One region of the Azospirillum sp. UENF 112521 genome, then DNA from elsewhere that is predicted to be linked to it. Evidence: riboswitches for the same ligand, from Rfam matches in the RefSeq annotation. Region 1 holds a riboswitch; the other holds the start of a gene.
What was found. Region 1 has a riboswitch for manganese ahead of ACWPN8_RS33530 (manganese efflux pump MntP). Riboswitches for the same ligand answer to the same signal wherever they lie in the genome.
Positions count from the first base shown of each region.

Region 2: another riboswitch for manganese. It lies ahead of ACWPN8_RS24250 (manganese efflux pump MntP); the one in region 1 lies ahead of ACWPN8_RS33530 (manganese efflux pump MntP).

Region 1 is NZ_JBSNCI010000009.1:419,384-426,168, reverse strand. Features, by position in the region: gene tenA (thiaminase II) at 1-226, shown strand, start outside; gene ACWPN8_RS33540 (citrate/2-methylcitrate synthase) at 232-1,461, opposite strand; gene ACWPN8_RS33535 (CoA transferase) at 1,571-2,974, shown strand; gene ACWPN8_RS33530 (manganese efflux pump MntP) at 3,036-3,614, opposite strand; yybP-ykoY riboswitch at 3,697-3,821, opposite strand; gene guaD (guanine deaminase) at 3,848-5,194, opposite strand; gene ACWPN8_RS33520 (urate hydroxylase PuuD) at 5,230-6,417, opposite strand; gene ACWPN8_RS33515 (LysE family translocator) at 6,715-6,785, shown strand, end outside.
Region 2 is NZ_JBSNCI010000004.1:820,783-827,567, forward strand. Features, by position in the region: gene ACWPN8_RS24235 (metallophosphoesterase family protein) at 1-554, opposite strand, end outside; gene ACWPN8_RS24240 (nucleotidyltransferase domain-containing protein) at 547-1,332, opposite strand; gene ACWPN8_RS24245 (glycosyltransferase) at 1,513-3,123, shown strand; yybP-ykoY riboswitch at 3,290-3,476, shown strand; gene ACWPN8_RS24250 (manganese efflux pump MntP) at 3,479-4,048, shown strand; gene ACWPN8_RS24255 (hypothetical protein) at 4,164-4,931, shown strand; gene ACWPN8_RS24260 (alpha-hydroxy acid oxidase) at 5,013-6,227, opposite strand; gene ACWPN8_RS24265 (hypothetical protein) at 6,346-6,549, opposite strand.

The DNA of each region.
Region 1 (6,785 bases):
GGCATTGCCGGGTGCGCTGATTGAGACCAACCCCTACCGCGTCTGGATCGCCGAATATGCCGGCGAGGCCTATCAGGAGGTGGCGCGGGCGGCGCGGGAGAATTTGGACCGGCTGGCCGCCGACGGCATGACCGAGGCGCGCTTTCCCCGGCTGCTGACCATCTTCCGGCAGGCGTCCCGGCTGGAAGCGGATTTCTGGGAAATGGGCATGACGCTGGCGGGATAGCCGGCTCAGGACTCATCCGCCACGACATCGCCGCCGGCCTCGTCAGGTCGCACCCCCGTGTAGATGGCGCGGGGACGGATCAGATGGTCCGTGGCCCGCTGCTCCATCGCCTGGGCGATCCAGCCGGCGGCGCGGCCGAGGGCGAACAGCGTGAAGGCCGCTCCCTCAGGCAACCCGAGATGCCGCCGCAGGACCACCAGGGCGATGTCGATCGACGGCGCCTGACCGGTCAGCCCTTCGGTGGCGCCCAGCAGGTCCGCCGCCACCGGGAAGTCCGGGAGAAGCCGGGCCAGCAGCGCCTTGGCGCGGACATCGCCGCTGGGATAGAGCGGATGTCCGAAACCCGGAATCCTCTCTCCCGCAGCCAGCCGCCGTTCGATCTGGGTTGCCACGGTCTCCCGTTCCGTCAGCCCCGCCCAGAAATGCTCGATCCGCGTGGTGGTCGAACCATGCCGGTGGCCGGATAAGGCGCAGAGTCCGCCAACGGCCGCCGCCCGCAGACTTGCCCCGGTCGAGGCGATGCAGCGCGCCGTGAAACTGGAGGCGTTCAGCTCATGATCGGCACACAGCACCAGCGCCATGCGGAGGAGATCGGCCCCCGCCTCGTCGAGCCCCCATGCGGTGGCCAACTGGCAGTGCAGCGGTGCAGCACTCGGCCGGCCGCGCAGGGCTGCCGCGAAGAGCAGGCGCAGCAGGTTGCCGCAATTTTCGAAGAACCGCCCATCGGTCGGCCGCCAGGACGCCGTCGCCTCGTCGGCCGATGCCGCCAGCAGCAGGGCGGGCAAGGCCTCCGCCGGCGAACTCGCCGCGCAATGAGGCAGCAGGGCGTCATAGCCGGGAAGGGCGACCGGCGGTTCCGGCGGGAAGGCGGTTTCCACCGCGCAGGCCCAGAACAGCGCCGCGGTCTCCTCCAAAGTCGCCGTGGCGGCCAGACGCACGGCGTCCTGTCCGCGGTAATAGAGCCGCCCGTGCCGGATCAGCGTGATCGCCGATTCCAGGACCGGCGCTCCCCAATCCAGTGTTGATTTGGCGACCTCCTTCGGCCGCCGGCCGCGTTTGCGCTCCACCCCCAGCCGTTCGACCTCATCGGCCAGATAACGGCTTTGCCGCGGGTCCGCCGCGGGATGGGCCTGCAACAGGCCGCGGCTGACATAGGCGTAGAGGGTCTGGCGGGACACTCCCAACCGTTTCGCCGCCTCTTCGGCGGACAGATAGACCGTCAGCGCGCCCGTCATGGTGCCCACCCGTCACATTGATCGAAACAATCAAGATTGACGATATAGCTGGCCCGCGATGGAGTGAAGCCGGAGCGGCCTGGAACCCGCTCTTCCGATGGAGAAAATCATGGCGCTGATGAACGGGGACTCCGGTTCCCCGCAACGCACGGCCCTTGCCGAAATCTGGCGGGCCGCCGGCGGCGACGACCGGCTGGTTGGCTCGGTCGTGCTTCGTGGCGAAGGGACTCTTCCCTCCGTCTTCGCGGTCAGTGCGCTGGCCACCGCCGCAACGGCCGCGGCCGGTCTGGCCGTCGCCGAATTCAAGGAAGCAGCCTTCGGCCACAACCCGTCCGTGACGGTCGACCAGCGTCTGGCCTCCCTGTGGTTCGGCACCTCCGTAAAGCCGTTGGGCTGGAGCCTGCCACCCGCCTGGGACCCGATCGCCGGCGACTACGAGGCCAGGGATGGCTGGATCCGCCTTCACACCAACGCCGTGCACCACCGCGATGCAGCCCTTCGCTGTCTCGGCGCACCGCCCGACCGCGATGCGGTGGCCGCCGCCGTCCGCCGCTGGGACGCCGACGGGTTGGAAAGCGCAGTCGTCGGCGAAGGCGGGTGCGCCGCGACGATGCGCGATCTCACATCCTGGCGAAGCCATCCGCAAGGACAGGCGGTCGCCCGGGAACCGCTGCTGTGGGTCGAGGCACAGGAGCCGGCCGACGCCGTCCATACTCCTGCCCGGCCCCCTGCCCGGCCGGAGCGTCCCCTGGCAGGCGTGAAGGTTCTGGACCTGACCCGCGTCCTCGCCGGACCGGCCGCCACGCGGTTCCTTGCCGGTTTCGGCGCCGAGGTGCTGCGGATCGACCCGCCTTGGTGGGACGAACCTGCCCTTCTGCCCGAGATGACGCTCGGCAAGCGCCGCGCCCGCTTCGACCTGCGCGACCCCGGCCAGCGGGCACGGTTCGCGGAATTGCTGTGCCAGGCCGACCTGCTGGTGCACGGCTATCGTGCCGATGCCCTCGACCGGCTGGGGCTCGACCTTCAAACCCGGCAGCGCATCCGCCCCGGCCTGATCGATGTGTCGCTGGATGCCTATGGCTGGACCGGCCCCTGGAGGAGCCGCCGGGGCTTCGACAGTCTGGTGCAGATGAGCGGCGGGATCGCCGCCGAAGGGATGCGCCGCGAGGGCGGCAACCGGCCCAGGCCCTTGCCGGTCCAGGCGCTCGACCATGCCGCCGGCTATCTTCTCGCCACCGCTGCGGTGCGCGGCCTGACCCGCCGGCTCGCGGACGGGCGGGGATCGAGCTGGCGCACATCCCTGGCCAGGGTCGGGACGCTGCTCACCGAACTGCCGTCCTCTGACGGCGGCCCGACCATGCCGCCCCTCGGCATGGAGGATTTCACGAACGATCCGGAAAATACGGCCTGGGGACCGGCCCTGCGCCTGAAGCCCGCCGTGACGGTCGAAGGATCGCCGGTCCGCTGGGAACGGCCGGCCGGACCGCTCGGCACGGACGAGGCGCGCTGGTAGGCCGGCAAGGCGGCGGGAGTTTCGGCATTTTCGGTGCCTCTCCCGCCGTTCGGTGCAGCGCTTACCCCATCGTGTGCTCGAGCAGGATCTTCGCGCCCAGCCCGATCAGCACCACGCCGCCGGCCATTTCCGCCCAGCGCCCCAGATGGTTGCCGGCGGCCTTGCCGATCAGCACGCCGCCGAAGGCGACGGCGAAGGTCACCACGCCGATCAGCGCCGAGGTCGTCACCATGTCGACATCGACCAGCGCCAAGCCCGCCCCCACGGCGGCGGCGTCGATGCTGGTGGCGACGGCGGTGGTCAGCAGGGCCAGCCATTCGGCGCGCACGCTGCGCACCGGGCCGCAATCCTCCTCGCCCTCATCCTCGCCGTCCATGATGGCGTTGCGCAGCATCGCACCGCCGACCGCCAGCAGCAGGCCGAAGGCGATCCAGTGATCAACCGACTCCACCAGGCTGGCGAAAGCGATGCCGATGCCCCAGCCGACCAGCGGCATGGCGAACTGGCAGACGCCGAAGGCGGCTCCCACCCGCACCGCTTCCGGCAAACCGGCACGGCGCGAACAGGCCCCGCGGCCGAGAGCGGCGGCGAAGCTGTCCATCGAAAGGCTGAAGGCGAGCGCGAGGGACGTGGCGATCATGGCTATTCCCGGGCCAGACAACACAGTGGAATCGGACGGACTCCGGCTGGCCGCGGAGATGTCCGATCCACTGGTCTCGCCGGGTCGACCCTTTGGTCGCCGTGCGCGCCATGGCGGTAACGGCCGGAGGCCGAAACCATCCAAGTCTGTTGACGCGAACCCCACCGGATCGCTGCCGGCGGGTGGCTACTCCCCAATGACGGCGGAAGTCCTACAGGGACTAGGGGCTTGGGTCAAGCGCCGGTTTGCCGCAGGTGCGAATTGCGGCCGCGTAGATAGGTGGCGGCCACCGAACGGTCGTCGCCCAGCGTCACTTGGATGAACAGCTCCTCCTCCAGATCGCAGTCCACCGCCTTCATGCGATGTCGCATAGCCGGCGTCGCGGCGGGATCGAGCACGACGAGGTCGGCCCAGCGGCCGGGCTCCAGGCTGCCGATCTCGCCGGCCATGCCCAAGGCTTCGGCATTGCCGCGGGTCATCCAGTGCAAGGCGGCGAGCGCCGGCAGGTTCTGCCGCCGCAGTTGCAGCACCTTGTAGGCCTCCGCCGCGGTGCGCAGCATGGAATAGCTGGTGCCGCCGCCGACATCGGTGGCGATGGCGGTGCGCACCGGCCGCTCCGGCTTCGACAGGGCGTCGAGGTCGAACAGGCCGCTGCCGATGAACAGGTTGCTGGTCGGGCAGAAAACGGCGACCGAGCCGCTCTCCGACAGCCGGGCCATCTCCGCTTCCGACAGATGGATGCAGTGGCCGAACAGCGAGGTCGGCCCCAGCAGCCCGAAGCGGTCATAGACGTCGGTGTAGTCGCGGGCACCTGGGAACAGCCGCCCCACCTCGGCGATCTCGTCGGTGTTCTCCGACAAATGGGTCTGCATGTGGACGCCGGGATGCTCGCGCAGCAGCGCGCCGGCGGCCTCCAGCTGCGCCTCGGTCGAGGTGATGGCGAAGCGCGGAGTCACGGCGTAGCGCTGCCGCCCGGTCCCGTGCCAGCGGCCGATCAGATCCTTGCCGTCGCGATAGCTGCTCTCGGCCGTATCGGTCAGGGCGGCGGGCGCATGGCGGTCCATCATCACCTTGCCGGCGATCAGCCCGGCGCCGCGCGCCTCGGCCTCGGCGAATAGGGCGTCGACCGACTGCGGGTGGACCGAGCCGTAGACCACAGCCGTGGTCGTGCCGTTGCGCAGCAGCTCGTCCATGAAGAAGGCGGCGTTGGCGGCGGCATGGACCGGGTCGGCGAAGCGCTGCTCCTCGATGAAGGTGTATTTTTCCAGCCAGTCGAGCAGCTGGGCGCCGTAGGAGGCGATGACCTGGGTCTGCGGGAAATGGATGTGGGTGTCGATGAAGCCCGGCAGCACCAACTTGCCGCTGTGGTCGTCGACCGCCACCCCGTCCGGAACCCGGCCACGCAGGTCGGCCCAGTCACCGGCCTCCAGAATCCGCCCGTCCGCCCCGACCAGCAGCAGCCCGTCCTCACGATAGGTCAGGCAATCGAGGTCCCCCGGTCCGGCGGGTGCGCGGTTGAAGCTGAGCAGGCGCCCGCGGACGGCGGCGGAAACGGGGGCGGCGATAAACTGGTCGGGCATGGGGGTCCGGTTCGATGGAGTGCTGTGAGGGAGGGTTACTTAATGTCCCCGGACCACGCCGCCAACACCGCCCGCTCCTGCGGGGTGATTCCGGTGATGTTGGCGGGGGGCATGGCGCTGCTGTAGCCGGCTTGCAGGCGGATCTGCTCGGCATGGCGGCGGATGCCGTCGCCCTCCAGCACGACGCCGCGCGGCGGGGTGGCGATGCCCTCCCACACCGGCTGGGCGGCATGACACATGCTGCAGCGGGTGGCGACGATCTCCTCCACCTGATTGAAGCCGACCTTCACCGGCGCCGCAGCCGCCGTATCGGCGGTCGCCGGCCCCAGGGTGCTGAGCCAGATGCAGCCCAGCATGCCGGCGGCGGCCACCCCCCAGGTCCACCAGGGCGTCGGCTTGCCGGCATGGCGGCTGTTGAAGAAATGGCGGATCGCCGTGCCGACCACCAGGACCAGCGCCACCATCACCCAGTTGTAGCGGGTGGAGCTGACCAGCGGGTAATGGTTGGACAGCATCAGGAAGACGACCGGCAGGGTCAGGTAATTGTTGTGCAGCGAGCGCTGCTTGGCCTTTTTGCCCAGCGACGGATCCGGCGTCTCGCCGCGCAGCATGGCGGCCACCGTCTTGCGCTGGTTGGGGATGATCAGCATGAAGACGTTGCAGGCCATCATCGTCGCCATCAGGGCGCCGACCTGCAGCATGGCGCCGCGCCCGCTGAAGATCTTCGTCATGCCCCAGGCGGTCGCCACCAGCATGACGAATCCGGCGACAGCCAACGCCCCGTCGTTGCGGCCAAGCGGCGACTTGCACATCAGGTCATAGGCGACCCAGCCCGCCACCAGCGCGCCGACGCTGATCGCCACCGCCTGCCAGTGGCTGAGCGCCAGCACGTCCTGGTCGATCAAAAACAGGTCGGCGCCGCGGTAATACAGCACGCACATCAGGAAGAAGCCGCTGAGCCACGTCGCGTAGGATTCCCACTTGAACCAGGTCAGCTCCTCCGGCAGCTGCGGCGGGGCGACCATGTATTTGGTCATGTGGTAGAAGCCGCCGCCATGGATCTGCCAGGCGTCGCCCGCCGTCCCGGCCGGCGCCCCGGTGCGCTTGCGCAGCGAGGCGTCGAGATGGATGAAGTAGAAGGACGATCCGATCCAGGCGATGGCGGTGATGACGTGCAGCCACCGCGCCAGGGCGTTGATCCATTCCCACAGGATGGGCTCCATCGCGCGCACGCTCCTTCCGGTCAGGTCGATGGCTTGACTGTAAGGCCAGTGTGCAGCTGCGGAAAACCATTCGTCCGTCCCAACAGCTTCAAAAAATGACGAAAGATGGAACTGCGGTTTCAAGCTCGCTGCCGAAGGAGTGCGGCCGCGGCAGTCACGATCATGGCGACGCCCTCAGCCATCCGCTCCATTAGGATACGTAATGTGAAAGATTAAGATTATTCCATTCCTTAATTCCTCCGACCGCTCTAACCAGACCTCAGGTCATCGGGTCGGGGGGTGGAGGAGATGCAAACCTTGAGCGGTTTCGCGCTTTTCGTGCTGGCGGCAACGATGTCTCCCGGCGGGGCCACGACGCTTGCCACCGC
Region 2 (6,785 bases), on a different contig from region 1:
CGCGACGAGCCCAGGAAGGGGAAGATCTCCGTCGGCTCCCCCTCCACCGTCGCGGCGATGGGGGCGTAATGCAGCACGACGAACACCCGCTCGGTGTCGAGCTGCCGCAGCGCGCTCTCCAGCCGCATCGCCTCGTTCACCGCCTCATGGACGAACTGCTTGATCGCCGGCTCGCCGAAGCTGTCGAGCATCCGGTTGCCGAAGCCGCCGCCGAAGCCCTTCACCCCGGCGAAGCCGACGCCGCCGATCTCCTGCGGCGCCCCGTCGAGGAACCGCACCCCGGCCTGGGCCAGGATGTGCTGGACCTCCTCCACATGACCGCATTCGTAATCGTGGTTGCCGAACACCGCGACCACCGGAATGCCGATGGAGCGCAGGGCGTCGGCCAGGATCTCCGCCTCGCGCGGCTTGCCGTGGTTGGTCAGGTCGCCGCACAGCGCCAGCACGTCGGCCTTGCCGGCGATTTCCTGGAACAGCTCGCGATAGGGATATTGCGTGGTCTCGCCGACATGGATGTCGCCGATGGCGGCGACGGTCAGCCTGCGCTCATCCATTCCCGTTCTCCTTCGGGTTCTGCCTGGTGCCCTCCTCCCCGACCACGTCGGCGAAGCCCCACTCGGTGACGTCGATCAGGTAATCCTCGCGCGAGAACAGCCGGCCCCGGCAGATACGGGTCTGGGCGACCGGCAGCTTGGCGCGCTCCTGCATCCTCTCCAGCAGCTCCGCCACCAGCCAGTCGGGCACGCGGTCGCGCTCGGTCGGATAGATGAAGCGGAAGTTCAGCAGGTGGATCAGCAGCACCTCCCAATGCTGCTCCATGTGGGCGAGCAGCCGTTTCCAGTCGATCCTGTCATGCTGCTTCAGGATCATATGGACGACGTCCGGCCCGTCGTACTTGTGGCGCATCTGGACGAAGGATTTGGAGAAGATCATCTCGGTCGGCGCCACCAGCGGCACGTCGCTGCCGCAGATCACCGCGCGATGCTCCTCCTTGAACCAGCGGTCGTTGACCGGGTTGATGGCGACCGCCGAGTTGAAGATGACGTCGAAGAACAGCTCGCCATGCTTGACCTTGCCGATCCAGCGCTCGTCCTCGATCTCCGTCTCGAAGCCATGGTCCTGGAAATGGGACAGGATGCGCGGGAAATCGCCGCCGCGGCAGAAGATGTCGATGTCCTTGGTCGGCCGCGTGATGCCGGTATAGGCGCTGATCGCGTAGGTCCCGCCCAACAGGAACGGGATGTTGGACTGGGTCAGCAGCTTGAGGCTTTCGGTATAGAAGGCCTCGGCCTCCGCGGTGACGGTGGCGCTGCCCTCACGGAGTTCGCTCATGGACCACTCCCCATTGCACCGGCCTTGCGCGGCGGTGCTGCACATTGACCCGGTACAACAGGGCAGGGCGGGGAGTGTTGCGGGACAGGCGTCTGCCGTGCCCTGCGTTTCCGGCTGTGCTTGCCGCGGATCGGGAAATTTGATCTGGTGCGGCAGGGTGGCCTTACCGGGGGTTGAACCATGGAGCTGTCGGCGGGAAGTTCCGCGGATGCCGTCGCCGCGCTCAGCCGGGCCATGCTGCGGCCGGTCGAAAGCGCGTCCGCCTTGCGGGAGATCGAGTCCTTGCTGGAGCGTCTCCGCCATGCCCCGCCGGACGAGCGTGCCGCCTGCGCCACGCAGCTCGGCCGCCTGACCGGCGCTGCCGATCCGGTCCTGCGCCTGTCCGCGCTGGCCGCGATCACCGGCGACCTGCGCCGCTACGACGAGTTGCTCGACCTGATCGAAGCCGAGTTCGAGCGCCCAGAGTTCGAGCACCCGGATCTCGACCGCCTGCTTCACATCTATTGCTGCATGGGCCGCCAGCTTTTCCTGATGCGCATGAACGGGGCGAGCCGGCCCGGCTTCTTCGAGGATCGGCTGTTTCCCCACTACACCCGCCTGATCGGCGCGATCCGCGACCGGCTCGGCCTCGCGCCGCGGCCCCGCCCGGCGGGCAGCCCGGCCACCGGGCGGGTCGTGCTGGTGACGAACCAGTTTCTGTCGCTGCGCCACCAGCCGTCGCGCGACCTGCTGTCCTATGCCGCGGTTCTGGAGGAGCGCTGCGGCCGGGAGGTGGTGATTCTCAACACCAACATCATGCCGGCCGACATCCACAGCCTGTTCGTGCCGTCCTTCGCATCCTCGGTGGAGCCGGCCTTCGACGGCAAGCAGGTGATCGAGGCGGACGGCCGCTCCTTCCGGATGCTGTCCTCGACCGGCCGCGGGCTGAGCCGGGACAAGATCGACTGGTTCCTGCGCGCGGTCGACTGGCACGACCCGGACGTGGTGGTGTCGCTGGGCGGATCGGTCATCGTCGCCGACCTGCTGGCGGCGGCGCGGCCCACCCTCTGCATCCCCACCACCAGCGGGGCCACGCCGTCGCTGGCCGGCATCGTGCTGGATTTCGGCGGGGGGAGCCGGCCGGAAAGCGGTCCGCTTGCGGCCTCATGGCGGCCCTTCCGCTTTCTGCATTCACTGATCGGCGCACCGGAACCGGACAGGACGGTTCCCGCCAAGGCACCCTCCAAAGCGGCGGCCAGGGCCGGCTACGGCCTGCCGGACGATGCCTTCCTGTGTCTGGTGATCGGCAACCGGCTGGACGAGGAGGCCGACGGCGCCTTCCTGGCGATGCTGGAGTCCCTCATCGACCGTGCGCCGCGGGTGGCGGTGGCGTTTGCCGGCGAGGCGGCGGCGCTGCCCTTGCGCCTGCAAGGGTCGCGGCATGCGGAACGCCTGGTCCACCTGGGCTATGTCACCGGCATGGCGGATTTGATGCAGGCGGCGGACGCCTATGTGAACCCGCAGCGCACCGGCGGCCGGGCGAGCGCCGCCGAGGCGCTGGCGGCCGGCGTTGTCCCGGTTTCGCTGCCGGTCGGCGACGTGTCGGCCGTCATCGGCGCCCGGTTCGTCGTGCCCGATTATGCCGCCGCCGTGGAGCGGCTAGCCCTGCTGGCCGAGGATCCCGCCGCCTTCGCCGCTGCCTCTGCCGACGCCCGCGACCAGGGGGCGGGGCGCGCCGATCCGGCGGAAGCCGCGGCTGCCCTGTCGCGCTACCTGGACGAGGCCGTGTCGCTGCACCGGCCTTGCCCGTGACCGCCGGCGGGACTGCCCCACAGGGTCATAGCCAAGGCTATAGAATGAAATATTTGTAATCCGACAGTAACGGAGAGCGTTCATCCGCCTTCTGGCCAGGGCCGTGATCGTCTTTGAAGTGCAAATGACTGTTCGACTTGGCGGTTGACGCGCGGTGACTGCCGCTCTATGGTCGCCGCCGTTGGGGAGTAGCTTCCGGCGGCCTCGCCGGGAACGTGTCAACATTCTTGCGCCCGATGCGGCGCATGGCACGTTCAGCGGACATTCGTCTGCCTAGCGAGACCAGTGTGCCCGAGACTCCGCGCCGGCCGGATTTCGGACATGCTGTCTCATGTGTCCGGCAGGAACCGCTCCCGTGACTCCTCTGTCTATCGTCGTGCTGTCGCTCAGCATGTCTGCCGACGCCTTCGCCGCCTCCATCGGCCGTGGCGCATCGCAGCGCCCCAGCGTCGCCGTCGCCATCAAGGGCGGTCTGGTGTTCGGTGTGGTCGAGGCCATCACGCCGCTGGTCGGCTGGGCGCTGGGTCTGGCGGCGGCCAGTTACGTCGCCGCCGTCGATCACTGGATCGCCTTCGTGCTGCTGTCGCTGGTCGGCGGCAAGATGGTCTGGGAAGGCTTCCAGCCCGAGACCGACGATCCGGAGCGGCAGGCCCGCCGCGCGAGCCCCTGGACGCTGGTCGCCACCGCGGTCGGCACCAGCATCGATGCGGCGGCGGTCGGCGTCTCCCTGGCTTTTCTCGGGTCCGACATCGTCACCATCGCCCTGTCCATCGGCTTCGCCACCTTCGCGATGACCACCATCGGCATGCTGATCGGCCGGGCCGTCGGCCATCGCATGGGCAAGATCGTGGAGGTGCTCGGCGGGTTGGCGCTGATCGCGCTCGGAACGTCGATCCTGGTCGAGCATCTTGAGCTGTTCGCCTGACCGGCGGCGGTGGGGAACGACGAGAAGGGGCATGCGCGAAATGAAAATAATCCTATAAAACGGGAAAATTTCTTATAGGCTTGCCGCGTCCTTTTGCCAAACGCGGAGCCACGCCATGCCCCTCGATCCCCGCAGCTTCACCACCGAAAATTTTCCCCGCTGGGCCGAGGAGCCGCCGACCCCGTCGGAAGGCTCCCTGGTTCCCGGTTCGCAGTTCCAAGAGGAGCAATGGATCATGGCCGCCGGGATGCTGGCCCGCGGCAACAGCTTCCTCCAGGTTTCGCGCGCCATGGGGTGCAGCCGCACCACTTTGTGGCGGGCCTATTACGGATCCAAGGATTTCCGTCACAGGGTGTGGTGGGAGCGGCAGGCGCTGAACCGCGAGGCCGAACTGCGCCTGTCCTCGCTGCGGGTGCTGGTGGCCGAGCAGATCGAGCGGCTGGTCACCTCGGGCGATCCCGCCACCGTCCGCTGGCTGGCCGAACGGCTCGGCCTCATCCCCGGTCTCGGGGCCGCCCGCAACCCCGCGCGGGACAGCCGGGAGATGGGGGCGGAGGAGGAAACGCTGCGGGCGCCCCGCCCGGACGACCCGCCCGCCGTCACCGTCCCCGAACTCGACGACGACATCCCCGGCTATCTGCGCGAGGACGCTGCCGATTGCCCTCTCTCCCCCGGGGAGAGGGAGGGGACCCGCGCCGCAGGCGTGGGGAGGGTGAGGGGGCCGGCGCGCGATCCGCGCGCCGCCAAGGGGCATTCTGCCCCTTGGCAATCCCCTGGCGCGGCCGTTCCGTCCGCGCTGCCCCCCTCACCCAACCCTCTCCCCAGGGGGGAGAGGGCTTACAGGCGGTCGCCTTCGCCTGACGTCGGTGTCCGGCGCCGGTAGGTGGGCGATGGAACATCACCCGAAAACTGTTCCACGCCGTTCCATCCCCCCGCCGGCCAGGACGGAGACAACATCCCCCGGTCAGCCCCCGAAATTCGGCTTCCCCGCCAGGATGTTGGAAGTCACGTGCCGGATATCGCGCAGGCCGCACATCGCCATGGTCACGTCCATTTCCTTACGGATGATCTCCAGGCACTGGGACACGCCGGCCTCGCCGCCGGCCCCCAGCCCATAGAGGAAGGCGCGGCCGATGAAGGTGCCCTTGGCGCCCAGCGCCAATGCCTTGACCACGTCCTGGCCGGAGCGGATTCCGCCGTCCATCAGCACTTCGATGCGGTCGCCCACCGCCTCGACGATGGCCGGCAATGCCGAGATGGAGGAAATCGCGCCGTCGAGCTGCCGGCCGCCATGGTTCGACACGATCAGCGCGTCGGCGCCGGTGTCGGCCGCCATCACCGCGTCCTCGGGATCGAGGATGCCCTTCAGGATCAGCTTGCCGCCCCAGCGGTCCTTGATGCGGCGCACGTCGTCCCAGTTCAGCGTCGGGTCGAACTGCTCCGCCGTCCAGGAGGACAGCGACGACAGGTTGCTGACCCCGGTGGCATGGCCGACGATGTTGCGGAAGGTGCGGCGGTGGGTCCGCAGCATGTTGATCGACCAGCGCGGCTTGGTCGCCATGTCCAGGATGTTGCCGACGGTCAGCTTCGGCGGGGTGGACAGCCCATTCCTGATGTCCTTGTGGCGCTGGCCGAGGATCTGGAGGTCGAGCGTCAGCACCAGCGCCGAGCAGCCCGCCGCCTTGGCGCGGTCGATCAGCTTGTCGATGAAGGCGCGGTCGCGCATGACGTAGAGCTGAAACCAGAAGGGCTTGTCGGTGTTCTCCGCCACATCCTCGATGGAACAGATGCTCATCGTCGACAGGGTGAAGGGCACGCCGGCCTTGGCCGCGGCGCGGGCGGCCAGGATCTCGCCGTCGGCATGCTGCATGCCGGTCAGGCCGGTCGGGGCCAGCGCCACCGGCATCGCCACCGGCTGGCCGACCATCGTGCTGGCCAGCGTCCGGTTGGTCATGTCCACCGCCACGCGCTGGCGCAGCTTGATCCGGCCGAAGTCGGACTCGTTGGCGCGGTAGGTCGATTCCGTGTAGGAGCCGGAATCCGCGTAATCGTAGAACATCCGCGGCACGCGCCATTCCGCCAGTTGCCGCAGATCCTCGATGCAGGTGACGGGCCGGTCGGTGAACAGGTTCGCCCAGCGCGACGGCGGCCGCGAGGAGGGCATGCGAACGGAGGTCATGGGGCGTGTCTCAACGGTTGCGCGCGAAACGGAAGGGCATCGATTTGGCCACTCCCTCCGCGCACCGTCAAGCCATGGCTGCGGCACCCCCGCTTTCAGCCGGTCGTGCGTCCGGCTTTCAGCGCGCCGGCTTCGACCTAGGCTTCGCGTTGGGCTTCGGCTTCGACGGCTTGGCCTTCGGCGGCGTCATCATGGCCTTGACCATCGCCGTCTGGGCCGCCGACTGGTTGCGTCGGGCCGCTGACATCGCTGCGGCGGTCCACATGCCGCCGGCACGGTTGGCCCAGGACAGCCACGCGCTCATGAAGGGATTCTTGGTCATGGTGCAGGCGACTCCGGAATGAGGGATACCGACGACAACAGCGCCGGGCCGCCGATGTTGCGCCGCACAATTTTGCGGCGCTTGCCCGCCCAAATTTTTGGCGGACCTGCCGATTCTTGGGCAGATGCACCAGGGCCGGGCGGCCCTGTTCGCCGGAAGACACCCTTATCCCCGCAAGGGAAGAGGGGCTTTTTCGCCGGCATATCCCTGGCATATCCATTGCTTGTGCAGCCCCA